3 regions of the Pseudomonas sp. 910_23 genome follow, and region 1 is predicted to be linked to each of the others. Evidence: predicted binding sites of a transcription regulator. Region 1 holds the regulator's gene; each other region holds the start of a gene.
The links. The regulator sigma-54, encoded in region 1, starts transcription at its own class of promoters, with help from an activator protein. The targets are predictions, from matches to a motif close to ANTGGCATNNANNTTGCTNT.

Region 1 (7,381 bases):
CCGCCCGCGCTGAAATGCTCGCGGCTGAAGCGCTGAAAATCATGGAAGACCACCGGATCGGCGCGCTGATCGTCGTCGATAACGATGATCGACCGATCGGAGCCCTTAACCTTGGCGACTTGCTGCGCGCAGGAGTGATGTAAATGACCAGCGATCTGTTGCAACGCGGTAAAAACATCAAGCTGGCGATTTTCGACGTTGACGGCGTGCTGACCGACGGCCGCCTGTACTTTCTCGAAGACGGCAGCGAATTCAAGACATTCAATACGCTCGATGGCCAGGGCATCAAGATGCTGATGGCGGCGGGCGTGCAAACGGCGATTATCAGCGGTCGAAAGACGCCGGTTGTGGAACGCCGCGCACAAAACCTCGGAATTGCTCACCTGTATCAGGGCCGCGAGGATAAACTGGTGGTGCTGGACGAGCTTCTTGGCCAACTCAACCTAAGCTATGAACAAGTCGCCTATCTGGGTGACGACCTGCCCGACCTGCCGGTGATTCGCCGGGTGGGCCTGGGCATGGCGGTCGCGAATGCCGCGGCGTTTGTGCGCGAACACGCCCATGGCATCACCACCGCCCGTGGCGGCGAAGGTGCTGCCCGCGAGTTCTGCGAGTTGATCCTGCGTGCCCAGGGCAGCCTTGAAGCGGCCCACGCCGCCTACCTATAGAGCGTTATATGCTGAGCAAAAAGATTCGCAACTTCCTGCTATTCGGGGTCATTGCCGCGTTGTTCCTGGCGGTGGGCTACTGGAATATCAGCCCGGAGCGCTTTCTCGACAAGCCTGTTGCGCAGGTTGACGAAGGCGTTATCGACTATTACGCCACCAACGCCTACAGCATTCAGTTCCTGCCAGACGGCAAGGTGCAGTATGAAATGACGTCGGACAAGGTCGAGCACTTGAAGGCCTCTGAAGTCAGCCTGCTGACCAATCCGGACCTGAACCTGTATCGCGGCACCGAATTCCCGTGGCATGTCACCAGCAAGCGCGGCGAGGTCAACCCGGACGGCACTGAAGTTGAACTGATCGACTCGGTCCGCGTCGCACGTACAGACGCGCAGAATCGCGACACCATTATTACCAGCAGTCGCATGACCGTATTCCCACAGAAGCAATATGCGCAGACCGAGCAAGACGTTAGAATCGACGGCGCTGGCGGTGTATCGACTGGCAAGGGAATGAAAGCGTATTTGAAAGAAAGCAGGATACACCTGCTATCGAACGTAAGAGGACAGTATGAGGCTCGTTAAAACCCTCCCTATTTTGCTCGGTCTGGGCGCAGCACTGGGAAGCGTGAGCGCCTGGGCTCTGCCGAACGATAGCCAGCAACCGATCCACATCTCGGCTGACGATGCGCAGCTCGATGACAAGCAAGGTGTCGCCACCTACACCGGCGGCGTGATCATCACCCAGGGTTCGATGAAGATCACCGGCAATACGGTGACCTTGACGCGTACCCAGGCCGGCGATATCGATGTCGTGACCTCGGTGGGCAACCTGGCTTACTTCGAACAGAAGCAGTCCGCCGCCGATACAGGCCCGATGAAGGGCTATGGCAAGACCATTCAGTATCATGCCCAGCAGAATCGCATCGTCCTGATCGATCAGGCCAAGGTGTTAAGCCCCGACGGCAACTCCACGGAAGGTGAGAAAATCACTTATGACACCGTGAAACAGGTTGCTAACGCCGGCCGCGCCACGGGCAGCAAGCTCAGCACACCTCGCCCACGCATCGACATGGTTATCCAGCCGAAGAAGAAGGCCGAGTAATGGCAACCCTGAAAGCCCAGCATCTGGCCAAGGCCTATAAAAGCCGCCAGGTGGTACGTGATGTCAGCCTGTCGATCGACAGCGGCCAGATCGTCGGTTTGCTCGGCCCCAACGGTGCCGGCAAGACCACCTGCTTCTATATGATCGTCGGGCTGGTCCAGGCGGATCAGGGTCGCGTGTTGATCGACGACCTGGACGTCAGCCACCAGCCCATGCACGGTCGTGCACGCGCCGGTATCGGTTATCTGCCCCAGGAAGCGTCGATCTTCCGCAAACTGTCGGTAGCCGACAACATCATGGCGATCCTCGAGACCCGCAAGGAACTCGACCGCGACGGCCGCCGCAAAGAGCTGGAAAGCCTGTTGCAGGAGTTCCACATCAACCATATTCGCGACAACCTCGGCATGAGCCTGTCCGGTGGTGAGCGCCGCCGCGTGGAAATCGCCCGCGCCCTGGCCACCGCACCGAAGTTCATCCTGCTGGATGAGCCGTTTGCCGGCGTTGACCCGATTTCGGTCGGCGATATCAAGCAGATCATTCACCACCTCAAGGCCAAGGGTATTGGCGTGCTGATCACCGACCACAACGTCCGTGAGACGCTGGATATCTGTGAAACCGCCTATATCGTCAACGATGGTCAGTTGATTGCTGAAGGCGACGCCGAGACCATCCTGGCCAATGAACTGGTCAAGGAAGTTTATCTGGGTCACGAGTTCCGCCTGTAGACGGAGTGGTATCGCGCCTTTCGCCGGAGCGCGCAGGAGTCAATAGAAACCTTGGTTTTTTTATTGTTACCGCGCTCTAGGCAAAGGCCCTGATATCAGGCATATAATTTGCTTATGTTGGCGCTCACGCGCCCTGTCGTGGATGGCGCATTGCGCCGGCGAATAAGGTGTTAAGCCCCTGCCATGAAACCATCGCTAGTCCTGAGAATGGGCCAGCAGCTGACGATGACACCGCAGCTGCAACAGGCCATCCGCCTGCTCCAATTGTCGACCCTGGACCTGCAGCAGGAAATCCAGGAGGCCCTGGAGTCCAATCCGATGCTCGAACGCCAGGAAGAAGGCGACGACTTCGACAATGCCGACCCACTGGCCGACAACATCGAGCAAAAACCCAATCCCGACGTGCAGGAACCCTCCTACCAGGAAACCGCCCCTACGGTGGACAACCTGGAAGAAGGCGAATGGAACGAACGCATTCCCAACGAGCTTCCCGTGGATACCGCATGGGAAGACGTTTACCAGACCAGCGCCAGCAGCCTGCCGAGCAATGATGATGACGAGTGGGACTTCACCACCCGCACCTCGGCTGGCGAGAGCCTGCAGAGCCACTTGCTGTGGCAACTCAACCTGGCGCCGATGTCGGACACTGATCGCCTTATCGCGGTTACGCTCATCGATTGCATCAATAACCAGGGTTATCTGGACGAAACCCTCGACGAGATCCTCGAAGCCTTCGACCCGGAACTGGACATCGAGCTGGACGAAATCGAAGCCGTCCTGCACCGCATCCAGCAATTCGAGCCCGCCGGCATCGGCGCCCGCACGCTCAGCGAGTGCCTGTTGCTGCAACTGCGCCAGTTGCCTGCCAAGACGCCATGGCTCGCCGAGGCCCAGCGTCTGGTCAGCGACTACATCGATCTGCTGGGTAGCCGCGACTACAGCCAGTTGATGCGCCGCATGAAGCTCAAGGAAGACGATTTGCGCCAGGTCATCGAGCTGGTGCAAAGCCTCAACCCGCGCCCCGGTTCGCAGATTGAATCCAGCGAAGCCGAATACGTGGTTCCCGACGTGATCGTGCGCAAGGACAACGAGCGCTGGCTGGTGGAGTTGAACCAGGAATCGGTGCCACGGCTGCGGGTCAACCCGCAATACGCAGGTTTTGTGCGCCGCGCCGATACCAGCGCCGACAATACCTTCATGCGCAACCAGTTGCAGGAAGCGCGGTGGTTCATCAAGAGCCTGCAAAGCCGCAACGAAACCCTGATGAAAGTCGCCACCCAGATCGTCGAGCACCAGCGCGGCTTCCTGGAATACGGCGACGAAGCCATGAAGCCTCTGGTGCTGCACGATATCGCCGAAGCGGTAGGCATGCATGAATCGACAATTTCCCGGGTAACCACGCAAAAGTTCATGCATACCCCGCGTGGTATTTATGAGCTGAAATACTTTTTCTCCAGCCACGTCAGCACCTCCGAAGGCGGCGAATGCTCGTCCACGGCGATCCGCGCGATCATCAAAAAACTGGTTGCCGCGGAAAATCAGAAAAAGCCGTTGAGTGACAGCAAGATCGCTGGTTTACTGGAGGCACAAGGCATTCAGGTCGCCCGTCGAACCGTCGCCAAGTACCGTGAGTCCCTTGGGATCGCGCCTTCCAGCGAGCGTAAGCGTTTGATGTGACGGGCAGGCCATAGCGTTCCAGTGGCAGGCGTTTTGCCTGCCGCTTTATGCACTGGCAACGAAGGAGAAGCTGTATGCAAGTCAACATCAGTGGACACCAGCTGGAAGTCACCAAGCCCCTGCGTGAATACACCGAGAGCAAGCTGAACAAGCTTGCGGGGCATTTTGACAAGATCACCAACGTGCAGGTCATCATGGAGGTCGATAAGCTCAAGCAGAAAATCGAGGCCACCCTGCACGTACCGAATGCCAAGCTCGTCGCCAACGCGGAACACGAAGACATGTACGCGGCGATTGACTCGCTCTACGACAAGCTCGACCGCCAACTCATAAAGCATAAGGAAAAGAATCTGCACCTGATGCAAGGTACAGGTCGTTAACCCTCCCCCATGATCCAACTTCAAACCATCCTGACCCCCGGCCGTTCCCTCGTGAACGTCCCGGGCGGCAGTAAAAAGCGCGCCCTGGAACAAATTGCCAACCTGATCAGCAGCCAAGTGCCTGAGCTGGAGATGCAAGATGTTTTCGAGGCTCTGATTGCCCGTGAAAAACTCGGCTCCACCGGTTTTGGCAACGGCATCGCTATTCCTCACTGCCGTCTCGAAGGCTGCGAGACCCCGGTCAGCGCCTTGCTGCACCTGGAAAAACCCATCGACTTCGACGCCATCGACGGTGCTCCGGTTGACCTGCTGTTCGTGCTACTGGTCCCGAAAGCCGCCACCGATGCGCACCTGGAACTGCTTCGTCAGATAGCCAGTATGCTCGACCGCAAGGAAGTACGTGACAAGTTGCGCAGTGCCAGCAGCAACGAGGCGCTGTATCAGGTCGTCCTGGATGAACAAAACGGGCAGTAATCATGCGTTTGATCATCGTCAGCGGCCGCTCCGGCTCAGGTAAAAGCACCGCCCTCAATGTGCTTGAGGACAACGGTTTCTATTGCATCGACAACCTGCCGGCCGGCCTGCTGCCGGAGTTGGCGGAGCGCGCCCTTATCCACACCGAGCTGGCGCAGCCGCTGGTCGCTGTGTCGATCGACGCCCGCAACCTGCCCAGCCACCTCTCGCGGTTCCCGGAACTGCTCGAAGAAGTGCGCGCCAAGCACATTCATTGCGATGTGCTGTACCTGGATGCCGATGAAGAAACCCTGCTCAAGCGTTTCTCCGAAACCCGTCGACGCCACCCGCTCAGCAGCGCGAACCGCTCCCTGGCCGAAGCCATTGAAGACGAGACCAAACTGCTGGGGCCGATCATTGATCTGGCCGACCTGAAGATCAACACCACCAGCCTGAACCTGTACCAGTTGCGTGACGCGATCAAGTTGCGCCTGCTGAATCAGCCCGAGCCGGGCACAGCGTTCCTGGTCGAGTCGTTTGGCTTCAAGCGTGGCATGCCGGTCGATGCCGACCTGGTGTTCGATGTGCGCTGCCTGCCCAACCCTTACTGGAAGCCGGAATTGCGCGATCAGTCGGGGCTGGATCAGCCCGTCGCCGACTACCTCGCCGCGCAGCCGGATGTGGAAGAGATGTTCCAGGACATCTCCAGCTACCTGCTTAAATGGTTGCCGCGTTTTGCCGCGAGCAATCGGGCGTATGTCACCATTGCCATTGGCTGCACGGGTGGCCATCACCGCTCGGTTTACCTGACTGAGCGGCTGGGCCAGGTGCTGCAACAAACCCTCAAGAATGTCCAGGTTCGCCACCGCGACCTAAGCTGAAAGGAACACCTGCGCGATGCCCGCTCTGGAAATTGAAATCATCAACAAGCTGGGCCTGCACGCCCGGGCGTCGGCAAAGTTCGTCGGCGTGGCCGGAAAGTTTCCCTGCCAGATCCGCGCCGGGCGCACACCGGAGTCCATGGTCGATGGCAAGAGCATCATGGCGATGATGATGCTGGCAGCCGGCAAGGGCACCACGATTCATCTGCACACTGCAGGCGAGCAAGAGCAGGAAGCGATGGCGGCGTTGGTTGAGCTGATCAACAACAAATTCGATGAAGGCGAATAACCGCCGATACGAGAGCTGGCTTCAGCCCAACGCCGTATCCATCACCATCATCAGGCAAAACCCGATACACAACCCCAGGCTGGCGAGCTTTTCGTGACCGTTGCGACGCGATTCGGGGATGACTTCATGGGTCACTACCAACAACATCGCACCGGCGGCCAGCGCCAGCCCCAACGGCAGCAACACCTCAGCCAGGCTCACCAGCCAGGCGCAGAGCACCGCAAATACCGGTTCAACCAATCCTGATGCGGCGCCGATCAGGAACGCCTTGATCCGCGACATCCCCGCCCCAGCCAATACCAGCGCGATCACCAAGCCCTCGGGTACATCCTGTAAGGCAATGCCCATGGCGAGACTGTCAGCATCCGCCATCCCTCCTCCCGCGGAGACGCCCACTGCCATGCCTTCGGGAATGTTGTGCGCAATGATGGCGAATACAAACAGCCAGATGCGCGGCGGGATCACCGGCTTATCCGGCGTCCCCACCAGCATCTCCGGGCTGGCGCCGGAGACCTTGCGATCCACCAGATACAACCCGAATGCGCCCAGCATGATGCCGAAGCTGATCAGCCCACCCGCACCCCACGGCGAAAGGCCCAGGCCTTCAGCCGCGGCGATACCCGGCACGACCAGGGAAAAAGCGGTCGCTGCGAGCATCACACCTGCACCGAAGCCCAGCAAGGTGTCGCTCAACGCTACCGGCATCCGCCGTATCACCAGGACCGGCACCGCGCCCAGCGCCGTGCCGAGCGCGCAAATCGCGCCGCCCTGCAACGCGCGCAGGATACGCGGCTCAAGGTCCAACCAGGCCAGCCCATGGGCCACCAGCAACGCAGTCCCTGCCAATAACAGCAGTGAACCGAACGCATAACGGAACATTCGCACGCTGCTGATCGCCAGTGTTTCAGTGCCCATAGTCGCCCTTAGATCTTGTTTTAGAGTGAATGTCAGGCCAAGGCGGCCTGGTAGCGGGCAGCAACTTCCGGCCAGTTAATTACGCTGTAGAACGCATTGATGTATTCAGGGCGACGGTTCTGGTAACGCAAATAGTAGGCATGTTCCCAGACGTCCAGACCGAGGATTGGCGTGTTGCCGCTCATCAGCGGGCTGTCCTGGTTGCCGCTGCTTTCCACGACCAGCGTGTTTTGCGGGGTGACACTCAACCAGGCCCAGCCACTGCCGAAGCGGGTCAGCGCAGCCTTGGTGA
Region 2 (7,381 bases), on a different contig from region 1:
TTGACACTGTGCAAGGCACCATCGGCCTTGCCTTTGCCCCGGGGCGTGCGTATCGCATCAAAGATCAAAGCTTGGGTCATGACATCCTCGAACCGCTGTGGGTGTATGCCCCCTACCTTAGGCCCGATTGACACGGTTTCAATGACGGATGCGCTCATTGCTTTTGACCCCCTCGCTCGGACGAACGGTAGGTAGCTACGGGAATTGCCTGATTAATCGTTTTAGCTGTCTAGCCCTAGGGCTCGCGCCAAGATGGCAATAAGCCTCATGCGGTTTTTAGCGCAAATGCTGATTAGCTGATATGAAATGGATCTAAGCGAAGAAGATCGGGCGCTCTAAGGTTGAACCTGTAGGACACTGCTGCCGGGTTTTGCTGGAGCAGTTGTAAGAAAAGTGCAATGTCATCTCGCGATACTGAAATAAACCGGCACGCATTTGACGCTCAGGAATAACAACAAATAGGCAGTCAGCCATGTTCAAACATTCGAAAGTACGTCAGGCGGGACTTATTCTGTTCGCCACCACACTGATTCTGATCTTGCCCAATTTAACCAAGGTTATCGGGTGACGATCCAGCACCCCGTCTTCGTGCTCCCACAGCACCGGACCAGCAGCGTTTGGCAGCACCTGCCGGGATATTGCGCTTAGCGCTACCGTTGCGGGCGCTGTCTTTTTACCTGTGCGTTTCGGGTATCTTGTGCGCTATCGCCATTTATCGTCGGGCCTGTGCCTTGAAACTGATCCTCGCTTTTTTTACTGCTTTGCTGAGCCTACCCGCTGCGGCTGCGCAATTGACCATTGAGCTGGACCACGCCAGCAAGACCTGGCAGACCGCGCAGTTGCTCAAGCACCCCGAGGCGCAGGACGTGCAAATCGTCGACGACGTGTCTTACAAGCGCGACATGACCTATCGCGCGGTGCCCCTGGCGGTACTCCTACCGGGCCTGAAGCCTGCGAACCACCTGCAAGCCGTTGCCCTTGATGGCTTTGCCGCCGAACTCACCGCCGCGCCCTTGTTGGAAAAAACCGGTGCACGCGCCTGGCTGGCCGTGGAAGACCCGGCCCATCCGTGGCCGGCGCTGGCGCAAGGAAAACCCAGCGCCGGGCCGTTCTACCTGGTGTGGACCAACCCCCAAGCCGGGCATATCAGCCCGGAACAATGGCCCTTCCAGATTTCCACGATCAAGCAATTGCAGACGGTCGCCGAGCGCTTTCCAGCGTTGCTGCCCGACCCGAAGCTGGCGGCGGATGACCCGGTGAACCAAGGCTTTGCGTTATTCCAGAAGAACTGCCTGGCTTGCCATCGCCTCAATGGTGCCGGCGATGCGCAAATGGGGCCGGACCTGAATATTCCCTATAACCCGACCGAGTATTTCGGTGGCGATTTCCTCAAGCGCTACATCCGCGACCCACAAAGCCTGAGGCACTGGCCACAGGCCAAGATGCCGGCATTTGCCGCCAGCGTGTTGCCAGACCACGAGCTGGATTTGCTGGTGGGGTATTTGCAGCATATGGCGGGGCGTAAGCAGCAACCTTAAGCCTCCCACATCTGGCCTGCTGTGCTCAGGAAGTTTATTGCTGCTGCACGGAAACCAAGGTCGGGGCTACAAATACCTTGGCATGCATCTGCTCATGCCCGCCGCCACGGCGCATACCGCGTACCGGGCAGGCGTCGAGGTAGTCCAGGCCCACGGCGAGCTTCAAATGCCGCTCCGGACGGGCCAGTTGGTTGGTCACGTCAAAGCTGTACCAGGCGCCATCCAGCCAGGCTTCGGCCCAGGCATGGCTGGCCAGGTGCGCGCTGTCTTCGGTGTACAAATACCCCGACACATACCGCGCAGCAATCCCCAGGCTGCGCGCGCAGGCCAGGAATGCATGGGTGTGGTCCTGGCACACGCCCGCCGCGCCCGCGAAGGCTTGGGCGGCGCAGGTATCGACGGCAGTCGCACCTGGCGTGTAGATCATCGCTTGGTTGAGGGCCTGCATCAGGTCGATCAACGCGGTGCGGTCGCGACGCTGATGGCAGTGTTGTTCGGCAAACCGGCGCAAGGCTTCGTCGGGCTCGGTGAGGCGCGTGCTGCGCAGGAACGGAAAGGGCGACTGGCTTTCGTGCTCGGCCTCGCGCAACTCATCAATTTCTACCTGGCCGCGGGCGCCGATGATGATGGCGTCGTGGGGTTCATCCAGGGTCAGCACATGCAGGATGTTGCCGAAGGGGTCCACTTGCGCCCGCACCGGGCGCGGCAGGTCAAGTTGCCAGCTCAGCACGTGCTGGCGCTCACTGTCGTGGGGTGTAAGGCGCAGGTATTGAATGCTGGCACGTACCTGGTCTTCGTAGTGGTAGGTGGTTTCGTGGCTGATGGAGAGTCTCATGCCGCCTCCAGGTAGGAACTGTAGATGGCGTCGCCCAACTGGCGGACCAAGGGGATAAAGTCGGTCAGCCAGGCGTGCAGGCCTTCCTCAAGGATTTCGTCGATGGCGGTAAAGCGCAGGCGCGCATCCATCTCGGCGGCCAGGCGCTGGGCCGGGCGGCCGTTGAGACCGGGCAGGCTGGCGAGGATCTGGTCGATCTCTTCACTGCACGCCCGCAGTGAACGCGGGACATCAGCACGTAACAGCAGCAGCTCGGCAACCTGCCGGGCACCTGGGGCATCACGATAAATTTCGGTGTACGCCTCGAATGACGACAGCGCACGCAGCAATGCGCTCCACTGGTAATACGCGTGAGCGGTGCCATCGCTGACCGCCGCCTGGTCGCCGGCCATTTCATAGCGGGCATCCAGCAGGCGCAGGGTGTTATCGGCGCGCTCGATAAAGGTACCCAGGCGGATAAAGCGGAAGGCATCGTTACGCATGATGGTGCCGTAGGTGGCGCCGCGGAACAGGTGGGAACGCTCCTTGACCCACTCACAAAACCGGCTCATACCGTAGTGGCTCAGCCCTTGCTGGGCGATGTCACGAATGTCCAGCCAAGTGGCGTTGATGTTTTCCCACATGTCGGCGGTAATACGCCCACGCACCGCATGGGCGCTGGCCCGCGCGGCGCCAAGGCAGCTGTAGATGCTGGCCGGGTTGGCCGCATCCAGCGCGAAAAAATGCAGCAGCCGTTCGGCATGAAGTTCGCCATGACGCTCGTGATAATCCTCCAGCGTGCCAGTGATCAACAACGGCATGGCCAGTTCGTGCAGGCCATCGCCGCGCCCATCCTGGGGCATCAGCGACAGCGAATAGCTGACATCCAGCATACGCGCGAGGTTTTCTGCGCGTTCCAGATAGCGAGACATCCAGTACAAATCCGAGGCAGTTCTACTCAGCATGGCATCAGTCCTCGACCACCCAGGTGTCCTTGGTGCCGCCGCCCTGGGACGAGTTGACCACCAGCGAACCTTCGCGCAGCGCCACGCGGGTCAGGCCGCCAGGCACCACCCGGGTTTCCTTGCCGGACAACACGAACGGGCGCAGGTCGATATGCCGGGGCGCGATACCGTTTTCGACGAAGGTCGGGCAGGTGGATAAGCACAGGGTCGGCTGTGCGATATAGGCGTGGGGCTTGGCCTTGATACGCGCACGGAACGCTTCGATTTCGGCCGTCGTGGACGCCGGGCCAACCAACATGCCGTAGCCACCGGAGCCCTGGGTTTCCTTGACCACCAGGTCGGGCAGATTAGCCAGTACGTGGGACAGTTCGTCAGGCTTGCGGCATTGAAAAGTCGGAACGTTCTGCAGGATCGGTTCTTCATCCAGATAGAAACGGATCATTTCTGTCACGAACGGATACACCGATTTATCGTCCGCGACCCCGGTGCCGATGGCATTGGCCAGCACCACATTGCCACAGCGATAGGCCGCAAGCAGGCCAGGGACACCGAGCATCGAGTCGGGGTTGAATGCCAAGGGGTCGAGGAAAGCATCGTCGAGGCGGCGGTAGATCACATCGACAGCCTTGGGGCCGTCGGTGGTGCGCATGAACACGCGATCATCACGCACAAACAAATCCGCGCCCTCCACCAGTTCCACACCCATTTCCCGGGCCAGGAAGGCATGCTCAAAGAACGCACTGTTGAAGCGCCCCGGGGTCAGCACCACCACGCTGGGGTTATCCAGAGGGCTGGCGCTTTTGAGGGTATCGAGCAGCAGGTTGGGGTAATGGTCGATGGGCGCGATGCGCTGGGCGGCGAACAACTCGGGGAACAGACGCATCATCATCTTGCGGTCTTCGAGCATGTAGCTGACACCGCTGGGCGTGCGCAGGTTGTCTTCCAGCACGTAGTAGGTGCCATCGCCATCACGTACGAGGTCTACCCCAGAGATGTGGGAATACAGATCGCGGTGCAGATCCAGCCCCTGCATCGCCAACTGGTATTGCTCGTTGGCCAGCACCTGTTCGGCGGGCACGATACCGGCCTTGATGATGCGCTGTTCGTGATACAGGTCGGCGAGGAACATGTTCAACGCCTTGACCCGCTGGATACATCCACGTTCGACGATCCGCCACTCACTGGCGGGAATACTGCGCGGGATGGTGTCGAAGGGGATCAGGCGCTCGGTGCCCTGCTCGTCTCCGTAGAGGGTGAAGGTGATGCCGGCGCGGTGGAACAGCAAATCGGCTTCGCGCCGACGCTGGGCCAGCAGTTCGGCAGGGGTATCGGCCAGCCAGCGGGCGAACTCGCGGTAATGGGCGCGCACCTGCCCTGCCCCATCGTACATTTCATCGTAATAAGTGCGGATCATGCCGTACTCCTTGTCACTGGGACGCAAGAACCTTCGCAAGGCCCGTGCCATCGACATAAACACTTGGTTATCAATGAGTTGAATAAACCCAGCGGTTTCGCCGCACCGTCCTGGTGCGCAGAACGCCCGCTGTGATGTGGGGTGCTTCATTGCAACGCGCGTTTTGACTATCAACAGCATAGTCAGAGTTGATTTCACGGCTCGGCGGACACCGCACATAATCGTTTCCATCAGCTGATCAGGATATGTCCTACAGCTAACGCTTTTGCGCAATCGGTAATGTGTTACCTGTTGTACTGATTTACTCCTCAAGCTTCCCTTTCCGCCACCCTGTCCGGGTGGTTTTTTTTGCGCGCAAGACTGCGATATGCAGCCCTGCAAACAAAAACGGCCGACCCAAAGGTCAGCCGATACGCTGCGCTGCTCATAACACGTGCTACATGGGTAACCCACGCACCTCCTGCTTGACGCCCCATCCTTCGATGATGCCGCCGAGCGGCTCGACCACCGCTTCAAAGTCTTGCTCAAAGTCTCCTATACCGTCGTAGGTGGCGAACATGACCTTGCTCAGCTCCAGGTACCAGGCGCCGTCATCGCGCGCACTGACCTGAGCATTCAGGGACTCTCCACGAAATCGACCCGCAGCCCTGCGCGCCCGTTCCTCATCCGGGAAAATGGCGTAGAACTCGATGGGGTGAAAACGCGAAAAATCAAAACCGCCTTCTTTCATGCGGCGCAGAACATTGGTGCTGATGTCTTCTTGATAGGCTGTGCTCATGAAAAGTGCTCCTCAAATGATGGATAGACTTTCCGTGCTTCCCGAAGCTCGCGCCCTGCTGGCGCGAGTACTACGGCAGGAACAACACCGCTGGAAAACAAGCATGTAGCTGACAAGACCAGACCTTAGCGATTCATTCGCTGATCTCGATTGCAGAGTAGCGCGAAGCTATCACCTCCACCAGAGGTGCTTGAAAGGCAGACAGGGAATATTCAGACGGAGGGAGAAATATCGAGAATCTGGATACTGTTCTGGTCTTTAAGAATCTTTACCGTTGGCTCGGGCTTACGGCCCTCGAGATCATTGAGGTCGAGCTCGGCAGCCACTGGCACCAGCTTGTTGCGAATCATATGCGCCGCATCTTCGAGGCTGGGCTTTTGTTCGCAGGTGAACTGCTCCACGGACTTCACACCGTGATCATCAACGAAGGTAATCTGCCACTTTTGCATCGGTGCCTCCTCGATAAAACCCATAGGTGGGCTTACCTGTATCTTGACCTTGAGGGCTCGCCAAACGTTCCACTCAAGCCCGGAGGCACCTGATCAAACAGCGCTTATTTTTCAGCGTGTTCCTTCAAGGCTTTCAAGGTGTTGAACGGCGCGTCCACCACGAACTTGTTGGCCAACCACGACGGCACGCTGCCGCCTGGCTCGGTGTGTACCTGGTAGGTCACTTCAGTTTCATTGGCACCTTTGGGCACCAGTTTCCAGAAGCCATCAACCTGGGCCACTCGCACGTAGCCTTTTTCTTCAGGCTTGTAAGTCGGCACGCCTACCAGCTTGCGCGTAACGCTGCCGTCAGCGGCTTTGGTGGTGGTGACGTGGATATACGAATCACGATCCGTCACAGGGAACGGCGCCTTGAACTGGGTGTAGGTCCATGCCTCGTCGCCTTTCTTGTCGACAAGTTTCTGGGATTTGCATTCATGGATCCACGCGCAGGCCCCCGCGACGTCTTCCTGCAAAGCCTGGATTTTGGCGACAGGCGCCTTGATTACCGTCACACCGCGATAGGCTTTGTACTTGGAGCCGGCCATTTCGCTCAGCGAAATCTTGATGCCGTCTTCGTCCTTGGCAACTTGCCAATCCTCAGCCTGGGCAGTGGCCGCGAACATCATCGTAAAACCGCACACCACAGCCATTCGTTTCAGCGAACCCATCGTTGTATTCCTTGTTGTTGAAGTTCCGATAGTAAAGCCCATCAAGCCGCCGTCATTTGCTCCCACCAGCCGATCAAGCGAATCGCATCGGCCTGGTCGTTACCGCAGACCTCGATATCCGCCTTGAAATCACTGCACACCGCCGGACGTTCCGGTTGACCGAACAGCTGGCACAGTTGTTCCACCGACAGGTGCAGACAACGCACGCCTGCAGGTTTGCCCTGGGGCATTCCCGGCAGCGGTGAACTGATGGAGGGGGCGATGCAGCATGCGCCACAGCCTTCACGGCATTTCATGACCAGCAGGTCCTCGACGACTCAATAGGATGGCCGGGCTAGAGTACGCCCTTAAACAGCCGTTTTAAAATGGTCCAACAGGGGTTTTTCGCACAAAACAAAGATGACCGACCAGTCTACGACAGATGGTCGGCAACCCGGGTCACCTGTGACTGAACAGTTTATTGCTTGAATTCGAAATCCAGCGCGGCGCCTTCGACATCGCGACGCTCATCGTTACGCAGTTGCAGCTTCATCTCATTGCTGAGCAAGCGGCCGTTGATCTGGAACGCGCTGTTATCGGTGGGCTTTTCGCCAAACATCGGCGGCAGCAAGGGCACGCTCTTGGGTTTGGGCATGGTGCCGATCGGCTGCAAGTGCCTGACCATGTCCGAAGGCAGGGACAGGTCCAACTGTGCCGGTGGCAGTTTGGTCTGG
Region 3 (7,381 bases), on a different contig from region 1:
AGATGGTCTTGGCGTTCGCCTGGTAGTTGCTCTGGGCCTTGATCAGGTCAACCAGCTCGTTGGTCAGGTTGACGTTGGAGGCTTCCAGAGAGGAGCCCTTGATAGAACCCAGCGTGCCAGCTTCCGGCGCGTCGTAACCCGGCTGGCCCGATGCAAAGGTCTCTTTCCAAGTAGTACCGCCAGCCGGCTGCAAGCCTTGCTCGTTGTTGAAGCTGGCCAGGGAAATCTGGCCGATGGCTTTGCTCTGCTGGTTGCTGAAGGTCGCGAACAATACACCGCTGCCGTCGACTTTCAGGCCGGTGATCTGGCCAGTGGCATAACCGTCAGTGACCGGCGGGTTGCGGTAGCTGGCCGAGTTGTACTGGGTGACGTTGCCCATGTTGATAGCGATGCCATCCTTGTTCGCTGACGCATCGTTGGCCTTCCAGACACCGTCGGTCACTGTACCGGGTACCCAATCCTTAATGGTCAGGGTGTTGCCGGCAACACCACCGGTCACGATGCTCTTGAGATTACCGGCACCATCGAAAGCCAGGGTCGACGGCACTGGCGCTTTCACATCAGCCCCGGTACCGGTCGGCGCCGAACCATCAGGATTGCGGCCATCGATCAAGGTGTAGGCCTGCCACTGGTTGGCATCGGTTTTCACCAGGTACTGCACCATCGGGTGCGCGTTGCCCTGGGAGTCGTACAAGGTGGTGCTGTATTGCGTGGTGAAGGTTTCGGATTTGGTTGGATCAAACGGGTTCTTGGACTGATCGATCACCGGCGACGAGGAGTTCAGGTTGCTGGAAGAGTCCACCTTGGTAGACGCCTTCGGGGGCAGGTTGGCCAGGTTCAGCTGCAGGTCGACCAGGCCACCCTTGGTGATCTTGCCATTCTCGTCCGCGGCATAGCCTTGCAGGCGCGAGGTGCCGGTATTGTTGGTGATATAGCCGTCTTTGTCCGCTCGGAAGGCACCGCTACGGGTGTATTCCAGCGAGCCGTCGCTGCCCTTCTGCACGAAGAAGCCACCGCCCTGGATCGCCATGTCGAGGATGCCACCGCTACCATTGACATCGCCTTGGGTGAACTGCTGGGACACTGCCGCCAGGTTCACACCGTTGCCGATACTGTTCTGGCCGGTGCCCAACTTGGAAGCCGCGTAGATATCGGCGAATTCCGCACGGGATGACTTGAAGCCGGTGGTCGCGACGTTGGCGATGTTGTTGCCGGTCACGTCCAGTTGTTTGTTGGCCGCATAGAGGCCGCTAAGGCCGATATTAAAAGACATGTTTCTCTCCCTCTGCCGTATTTAGCCGGCTCTATGTACCGATAGTCTGAATTTGCGACAGCTTGACGCTGCCCATGCCGCCTGCAAGGTTGAGCAGCATTTCGCCGCCGGTCTTGCTCAAGGTCACGCTGGTTACGGTGGCTGGCAGCGAGGTGGCCAGGGAAACCGAGTCACCCTTGTCGTTCTTGGTGCTGGCATTGAAGGTGTAAGTGCCGGCTGGGGCGACCTCGCCCTTGTCGTTCTTGCCGTCCCAGATAAAGCTCTGGCTGCCGGCACTCTGCGCGCCCATATCCACGGTGCGCACGACGTTGCCGTCCTTGTCGGTGATCTTGACGGAAACGTTACCCGCCGCCGATGGCACCTCTACCGAACCGTTCATGCTCTTGCTGGTATCAACCATGGCTTTGTCGGTCTGGATAATGATCGACCGCCCCACCAGCGATGAAGCCTGCAGCGCTTGCGAAGAGCTGAAGTTGCTGGAGATGTTATTCACCGAGTCGTTCAGGGTGTTGATGCCTTCCAGGCTGCTGAACTGGGCAAGTTGGGCCACGAACGCGCCGTTGTCCTGGGGCGACAGCGGGTTCTGGTTTTTCAGCTGGGTTACCAGCAACTGCAGGAATGCGTCCTTGCCCAGCGACTGGTTGCCAGTGGCCGCTTTGGAAACATTCGAGACATTGTTCGAAGCGTCCTTGACCTTGGAATTGAACAGGTCCTGGACTGCCGTGTTGTTTGACGTATCAACGATGGCCATTATTTGGCGCCCCTTATTACTGACCCAGGGTCAGGACCTTCTGCATCATGGCTTTGGCGGTGTTCATCATTTCCGCATTGGTCTGGAACGAACGACTGGCGGAGATCATGTCAGCCATTTCCTCGACCACGTTGACGTTGGGGTAGTAGACGTAACCCTTTTCATTCGCGGCCGGATGGTTGGGCTCGTAACGGGCCTCCAGGTTGCTCTGGTCTTCGACCACACCCAGCACCTGCACGCCGGAGCCGGCTGCGTCCTGGTTCTGGAACAACGAATCGCTGCCACCGGCCTGGCCACCCTGGAACATGGTGGCAAACACCGGGTGACGGGCACGATAAGTCTGGTCAATGCTCGAAGAGACGGTCTCGGCGTTGGCGATGTTACTGGCGACGGTGTTCAAACGCGTGGTCTGCGCGCTCATGCCACTGCCGGCAATATTGAAAACACTGGACAGGGACATGGCTTATTCTCCACGCAGGGCTGACATCAGCCCTTTGAATTTGCTGTTGAGCAGGGTAAAGCTGGCCTGGAAGTTCACCGAGTTCTCGGCGTAGTTCGATTGCTCCAACTGCGCGTCGACGGTGTTCTGGTCGATCGACGGCTGCATCGGCGTGCGATACAGCAACGACTCGTCACCCTTGCTCAGGCCTTGCGCTTCGATATGACGGCTGTTGGTCATGTTCAAGGCGAAGGTGCCGTTCTTGGTCTTGTCTTGCTGTGCGGCGAGCACGGCAGAGAAGTCCAGGTCCCGAGCCTTGTAGTTCGGGGTATCGGCGTTGGCAATGTTATTGGCCAGGACTTCGGCACGCTGGGCGCGAAAGCCCAGGGCTTGTTCATGGATACCGAGCGCTTTATCGAAGCTGATGCTCATGGCGGAAACCTTTAGGCTGACCTGCTGTTCGTTAGCAGGGTTATAGCAAGGCGCGTGCCAATCTTGCGGAGGCCCGTATATCAAGGGTTTCGAGGGTAGTTGCCGGCGACTATGCCAGAAAAGCGGCAAGCGTTTTCCACGTAGTGACAGTAAAGCGGCAATGGGGAGTTGCCGCTTTCTTCAACGTTGCCGCAGAAACAAATGTGGGAGGGGGCTTGCTCCCGATAGCGGTGTATCAGTGATAAAGACATCAACTGAACCACCGCTATCGGGAGCAAGCCCCCTCCCACACTTTAACTGCGTGCGACTTACTTGGCCTGGTAGATGATCCCCGGGCTGCACTGCACCATCTGGTAATGGTCCGGCAGGCCATTCAACGCTTCGGAAGCACCGAGGAACAGGTAACCGCCGCGCTTGAGCGTGCCGTGGATACGCAACAGGATGTCTTTCTTCACTTCGGCCGAGAAATAGATCAGCACGTTGCGGCAGAACACCATGTCGAACTTGCCCAGGCTGGCGTAGCTGTCGAGCAGGTTGAACGAGCGGAACTCCACGCGATTCTTGATCGGTGCCTTGATCGCCCAGCGCCCGGCGCCTTTGGGGTCGAAGTAACGCTGCAGGCGCTCCTGGGATAAACCGCGGCCCAGGGCCAGGCTGTCGTACTCACCGGTCTTGCAGTTGGTGAGCATGGTGCCGGACAAGTCGGTAGCAACAATTTGCGCGCCGGCTTTCAACTGGCCCATGTTGGTTCGCTCGAACTCGTCGATGGACATCGAGATCGAGTACGGCTCCTGCCCCGAGGAACAAGCCGCCGACCAGATACGCAGGCGCTGGCCAGGACTGGCCTTGATGGCTTCCGGCAACACTTTGTTCTTGAGCACTTCAAAGGGGTAGGTATCGCGAAACCACAGGGTTTCGTTGGTGGTCATGGCATCGACCACCATTTCCTTGAGCCCGCTGCGCGGCTGCCCCTGGATCCGCTGGACCAACTCACCCAGGGACTTGATGCCCTGCTGTTCCATCAGTTTGTTGAGACGGCTGGATACCAGGTACTGCTTGTTTTCACCGAGCAATATGCCACAGGCTTTTTCCAGGAAGACCCGGAACTGTTCGAAATCCAAATTACCCGTAGACAATGATACCGCCTCTTAAATCGTGTGATCGCCGGGGGAAATCCCCTAGCCGTGATCTGCTGCCTTGATCCGGTCGACTACCCGGGATGCGAGGTCATCAGGACGGAATTTGGCCAGAAAGTCATCAGCACCAACCTTCTTGACCATTGCCTGGTTGAATACCCCCGACAACGAAGTATGCAGGATGATATGCAGTTTTTGCATGCGTGGATCGTTGCGTATCTCGGCCGTGAGCGTGTAGCCGTCCATTTCCGGCATCTCGATGTCGGAGATCATCATCAGGAATTCTTCTTCGGGCTTCTTGCCTTCGTCCACCAGCTTGCGCAGGTAATCCAAGGCCTGACGACCATCATTGAGGGCCACCACGTCTACACCAACGGTCTGCAGGCAGCGTGTGACCTGCTTGCGCGCCACTGAGGAGTCGTCCACGGTCAATACGCGCAGAGACACCGCCTTGTGTGCAGTCTCGGCATCCACCACACCCACAGAGATGGTTTCCGAAGTGGGCGCCACTTCGGCGAGGATTTTCTCCACGTCGATGATTTCGACCAACTGGTTATCGACCCGTGTCACCGCCGTCAGGTAGTGATCGCGCCCCGTGCCCTTGGGCGGCGGGTGGATCTCTTCCCAGTTCATATTGACGATACGCTCCACCGAGCGCACCAGGAAACCCTGGGTCTTGGTGTTGTACTCGGTGATGATCACAAAGGGGTTCTGGCGGTCTTGCAAACCCGCCGAGCCCGTGGCCATCGCCAGGTCAAGAATGGGAATAGTTGCACCACGGATGTTGGCTACGCCACACACCACTGGGCTGGACTTGGGCATGATCGTCAGCTTGGGGCATTGCAGCACCTCCCGCACTTTGAATACGTTGATGCCGTACAACTGCTTGCCATCCAGGCGAAAAAGCAACAACTCCAGGCGATTCTGCCCTACCAGCTGTGTGCGCTGGTTTACTGAATCCATTACACCTGCCATGCCCTGACTCCTAAATCCTGGGGGTACGACGCGCACCCAACACTAAACGGCACGAGCTTTGCTATTTATTAAACATGGATATTAAAACGACAGTTTCCCGACGCCCTAGCCACCGCAGGCTGTTCAGCACCGTGATGGCGCTGCTTGCCTTGAGCATTGGCGCTACCGCACGCGCCGACAATGTCACCCTGCCTGATCTCCTTATCGGCGTCACCCAGGGTTTTCTTGAATTCACTGTAGAAGATTATCTGGCGACCACGCAGACCCCGGGACGTTATGAAATTCAGGTCAGCCAGTTGGACCCGCGCTTGCGCATGCCGATGTGCGACAAGGAATTGACAGCCACGCTGGAAAGCCCTGCCCAGCCCATCGGACGCGTAACGGTAAAAGTTCGCTGTGAAGGCGCCTCGCCCTGGACGGTATTCGTGCCGGCTCAGGTCAAGCTGTTCCGCGATGTGGTAGTGGTCGCGCGACCGTTGAAACGCACCGGCATCATCGGCTACGAGGATGTGGCCCTGCGCGAGCGCGATATCAGCCTGATCAACCAGGGCTACCTGACCTCAGTGGATCAGGCTATCGGGCAGAGACTCACCCGACCAATGGTCACCGATCAAGTCATCACACTGGTTCATCTGGAACAGGCCGAAGTGATTCGCAAGGGTGACCAGGTGGTGATTTCTGCCAGCAGTGGCGGGCTGAACGTAAGGATGCCAGGGGAGGCACTGTCCAACGGCGGCATGAGCGAACAGATTCGCGTCAAGAACCTCAACTCCAATCGCGTGATCAAGGCGCGGGTCACGGCGCCAGGTCAGGTCGAAGTTGCTTTATAGATCACTGGAATCACAGCCCGGCTTTTCCTACACTGTGTATTGGATGTCGAGCGGTACAGGTTTATTGTCAATCGAGCCTAAAGTTTGCCCGGGTATGGCCGAAAACATGGCAAGCGTCCAAATACCCAGAGGTTTTTTTCACCATGGTCATTGATTTCAGTCGTTTGAATAGCACCCAGGCTTTGCCGGGCAATACGCGCACCAACGGTGCCAAGGACAGCGTAGAAGCCAAGTCCCAGCCCCTGCCCGCCAAGGCAGAGCAGGCCAGCGCCAGCCAGAGCGGGGAATCGGTACACCTGAGCAATGAGGCTCAACAGTTGCAGAAGGTCACTGACTCGCTGCGTGATCAGCCGGTTGTCAATAAAGCTCGCGTGGCTGAGTTGAAACAGGCCATCGCCGACGGCAGCTATAAAGTCGACAGCAGCCGTGTAGCCAGTAAGCTGCTTAACTTCGAAGCCGAGCGCTAGGCAAAAGCCTGCGCAGGGCTTTTGGACGCTTAAAACCCAAGGCCAGCCATGCACCACGACGAACATCTGCTTCAACTGATCATTGATGATCTGGCGCCCACGCACCAGTTGCTTGAGCTGCTCAAGGAAGAATCCCTGGCCCTGTACGGCCGGGACATGCCCTTGCTCGAAGAAATCCTGGCGCGCAAGCAGTCGCTGATTGTGTTGCTCGAACAACACGGCAAGAAGCGCAGCCAGATACTCATCAGCCTGGGCCTGCCTGCCGATCACGAAGGCCTGGCACAACTGGCCAGCCATTCCTCGGTCGGTGATCAATTACTGGCGCAAAGCAAAGAACTCAATCAATTGCTTGCCCAGTGCCAGGAAGCCAACCTGCTCAACGGCCAATCAATCCAGCTTCAGCAAGCCACGACCGCCAATCAGTTGCGCATACTGCACGGTGGTGAGCCTCCGGCCCTGTACAACGCCCAAGGCTCCACCTCTCGCCTGGTCAAGCCAAGTACCCGCAGCCAAGCCTGACACCGGTTTACAGCGCGACCTATCCAAGGAGCGCTACATACTGGCAAAATGCCGGTTCTTGCGTGTAGTCGTACTTTGTCTGGAGATGGAAGAACCGTGTTCAACGCCCCTAATGCGGAAGATGCACCGCAGCCACCGAAGGTGCTCACTACGCCTCTGGAAGTCGCCAGCACATTACGGATGCTGCAAGAAAGCCATGATCCGCTGATCATCACTTTCCACGAACGCAGCCAGCGCTTTCAAAGCTATTTGGTGGATATTGATCGGGACAGCAAAACGCTGGCCCTGGATGAAATGATCCCCCGAGACGGTGAGCGCTACCTCGAGAACGGCGAACCCTTTCGTATCGAAGGCTTCCATGAAGGTGTACGGGTTGCCTGGGAAAGCAATGGCACGCTGAATATCAGCGAAAAAGACGGCCACCGTATCTATAGCGGCAGCATGCCTGATGAAGTGGTTTACCATCAGCGGCGCAATGCATTTCGCGCCGCGCTGAAACTTGCGCAATTGGTGAATATCGAACTGGGCGGCGAGAAGCTCAAGGCACCGATCAGCGGCA

Region 2: the regulator sigma-54 is predicted to act here: its motif matches at 4,764-4,783, upstream of FW800_RS25365 (circularly permuted type 2 ATP-grasp protein).
Region 3: the regulator sigma-54 is predicted to act here: its motif matches at 2,938-2,957, upstream of flgB (flagellar basal body rod protein FlgB).

The regions. Positions count from the first base shown of each region.
Region 1 covers NZ_VXCZ01000011.1:104,413-111,793, reverse strand. The annotation lists gene FW800_RS15375 (KpsF/GutQ family sugar-phosphate isomerase) at 1-143, shown strand, start outside; gene FW800_RS15370 (KdsC family phosphatase) at 144-668, shown strand; gene lptC (LPS export ABC transporter periplasmic protein LptC) at 677-1,249, shown strand; gene lptA (lipopolysaccharide transport periplasmic protein LptA) at 1,236-1,769, shown strand; gene lptB (LPS export ABC transporter ATP-binding protein) at 1,769-2,494, shown strand; gene FW800_RS15350 (RNA polymerase factor sigma-54) at 2,678-4,171, shown strand; gene hpf (ribosome hibernation-promoting factor, HPF/YfiA family) at 4,246-4,551, shown strand; gene ptsN (PTS IIA-like nitrogen regulatory protein PtsN) at 4,561-5,025, shown strand; gene rapZ (RNase adapter RapZ) at 5,028-5,885, shown strand; gene FW800_RS15330 (HPr family phosphocarrier protein) at 5,902-6,174, shown strand; gene FW800_RS15325 (ZIP family metal transporter) at 6,196-7,089, opposite strand; gene FW800_RS15320 (superoxide dismutase) at 7,122-7,381, opposite strand, start outside.
Region 2 covers NZ_VXCZ01000027.1:14,786-22,166, reverse strand. The annotation lists gene FW800_RS25385 (acetyl-CoA C-acetyltransferase) at 1-80, opposite strand, end outside; gene FW800_RS25380 (c-type cytochrome) at 732-1,538, shown strand; gene FW800_RS25375 (transglutaminase family protein) at 1,573-2,373, opposite strand; gene FW800_RS25370 (alpha-E domain-containing protein) at 2,370-3,317, opposite strand; gene FW800_RS25365 (circularly permuted type 2 ATP-grasp protein) at 3,322-4,731, opposite strand; gene FW800_RS25360 (ribonuclease E inhibitor RraB) at 5,168-5,509, opposite strand; gene FW800_RS25355 (hypothetical protein) at 5,722-5,958, opposite strand; gene FW800_RS25350 (START domain-containing protein) at 6,063-6,668, opposite strand; gene FW800_RS25345 (YkgJ family cysteine cluster protein) at 6,710-6,964, opposite strand; gene FW800_RS25340 (translation initiation factor 2) at 7,126-7,381, opposite strand, start outside.
Region 3 covers NZ_VXCZ01000030.1:43,231-50,611, forward strand. The annotation lists gene flgE (flagellar hook protein FlgE) at 1-1,273, opposite strand, end outside; gene flgD (flagellar hook assembly protein FlgD) at 1,305-2,024, opposite strand; gene flgC (flagellar basal body rod protein FlgC) at 2,041-2,484, opposite strand; gene flgB (flagellar basal body rod protein FlgB) at 2,488-2,895, opposite strand; gene cheR (protein-glutamate O-methyltransferase CheR) at 3,204-4,031, opposite strand; gene FW800_RS26390 (chemotaxis protein CheV) at 4,074-5,006, opposite strand; gene flgA (flagellar basal body P-ring formation chaperone FlgA) at 5,081-5,836, shown strand; gene flgM (flagellar biosynthesis anti-sigma factor FlgM) at 5,980-6,303, shown strand; gene FW800_RS26405 (flagella synthesis protein FlgN) at 6,352-6,822, shown strand; gene FW800_RS26410 (flagellar brake protein) at 6,919-7,381, shown strand, end outside.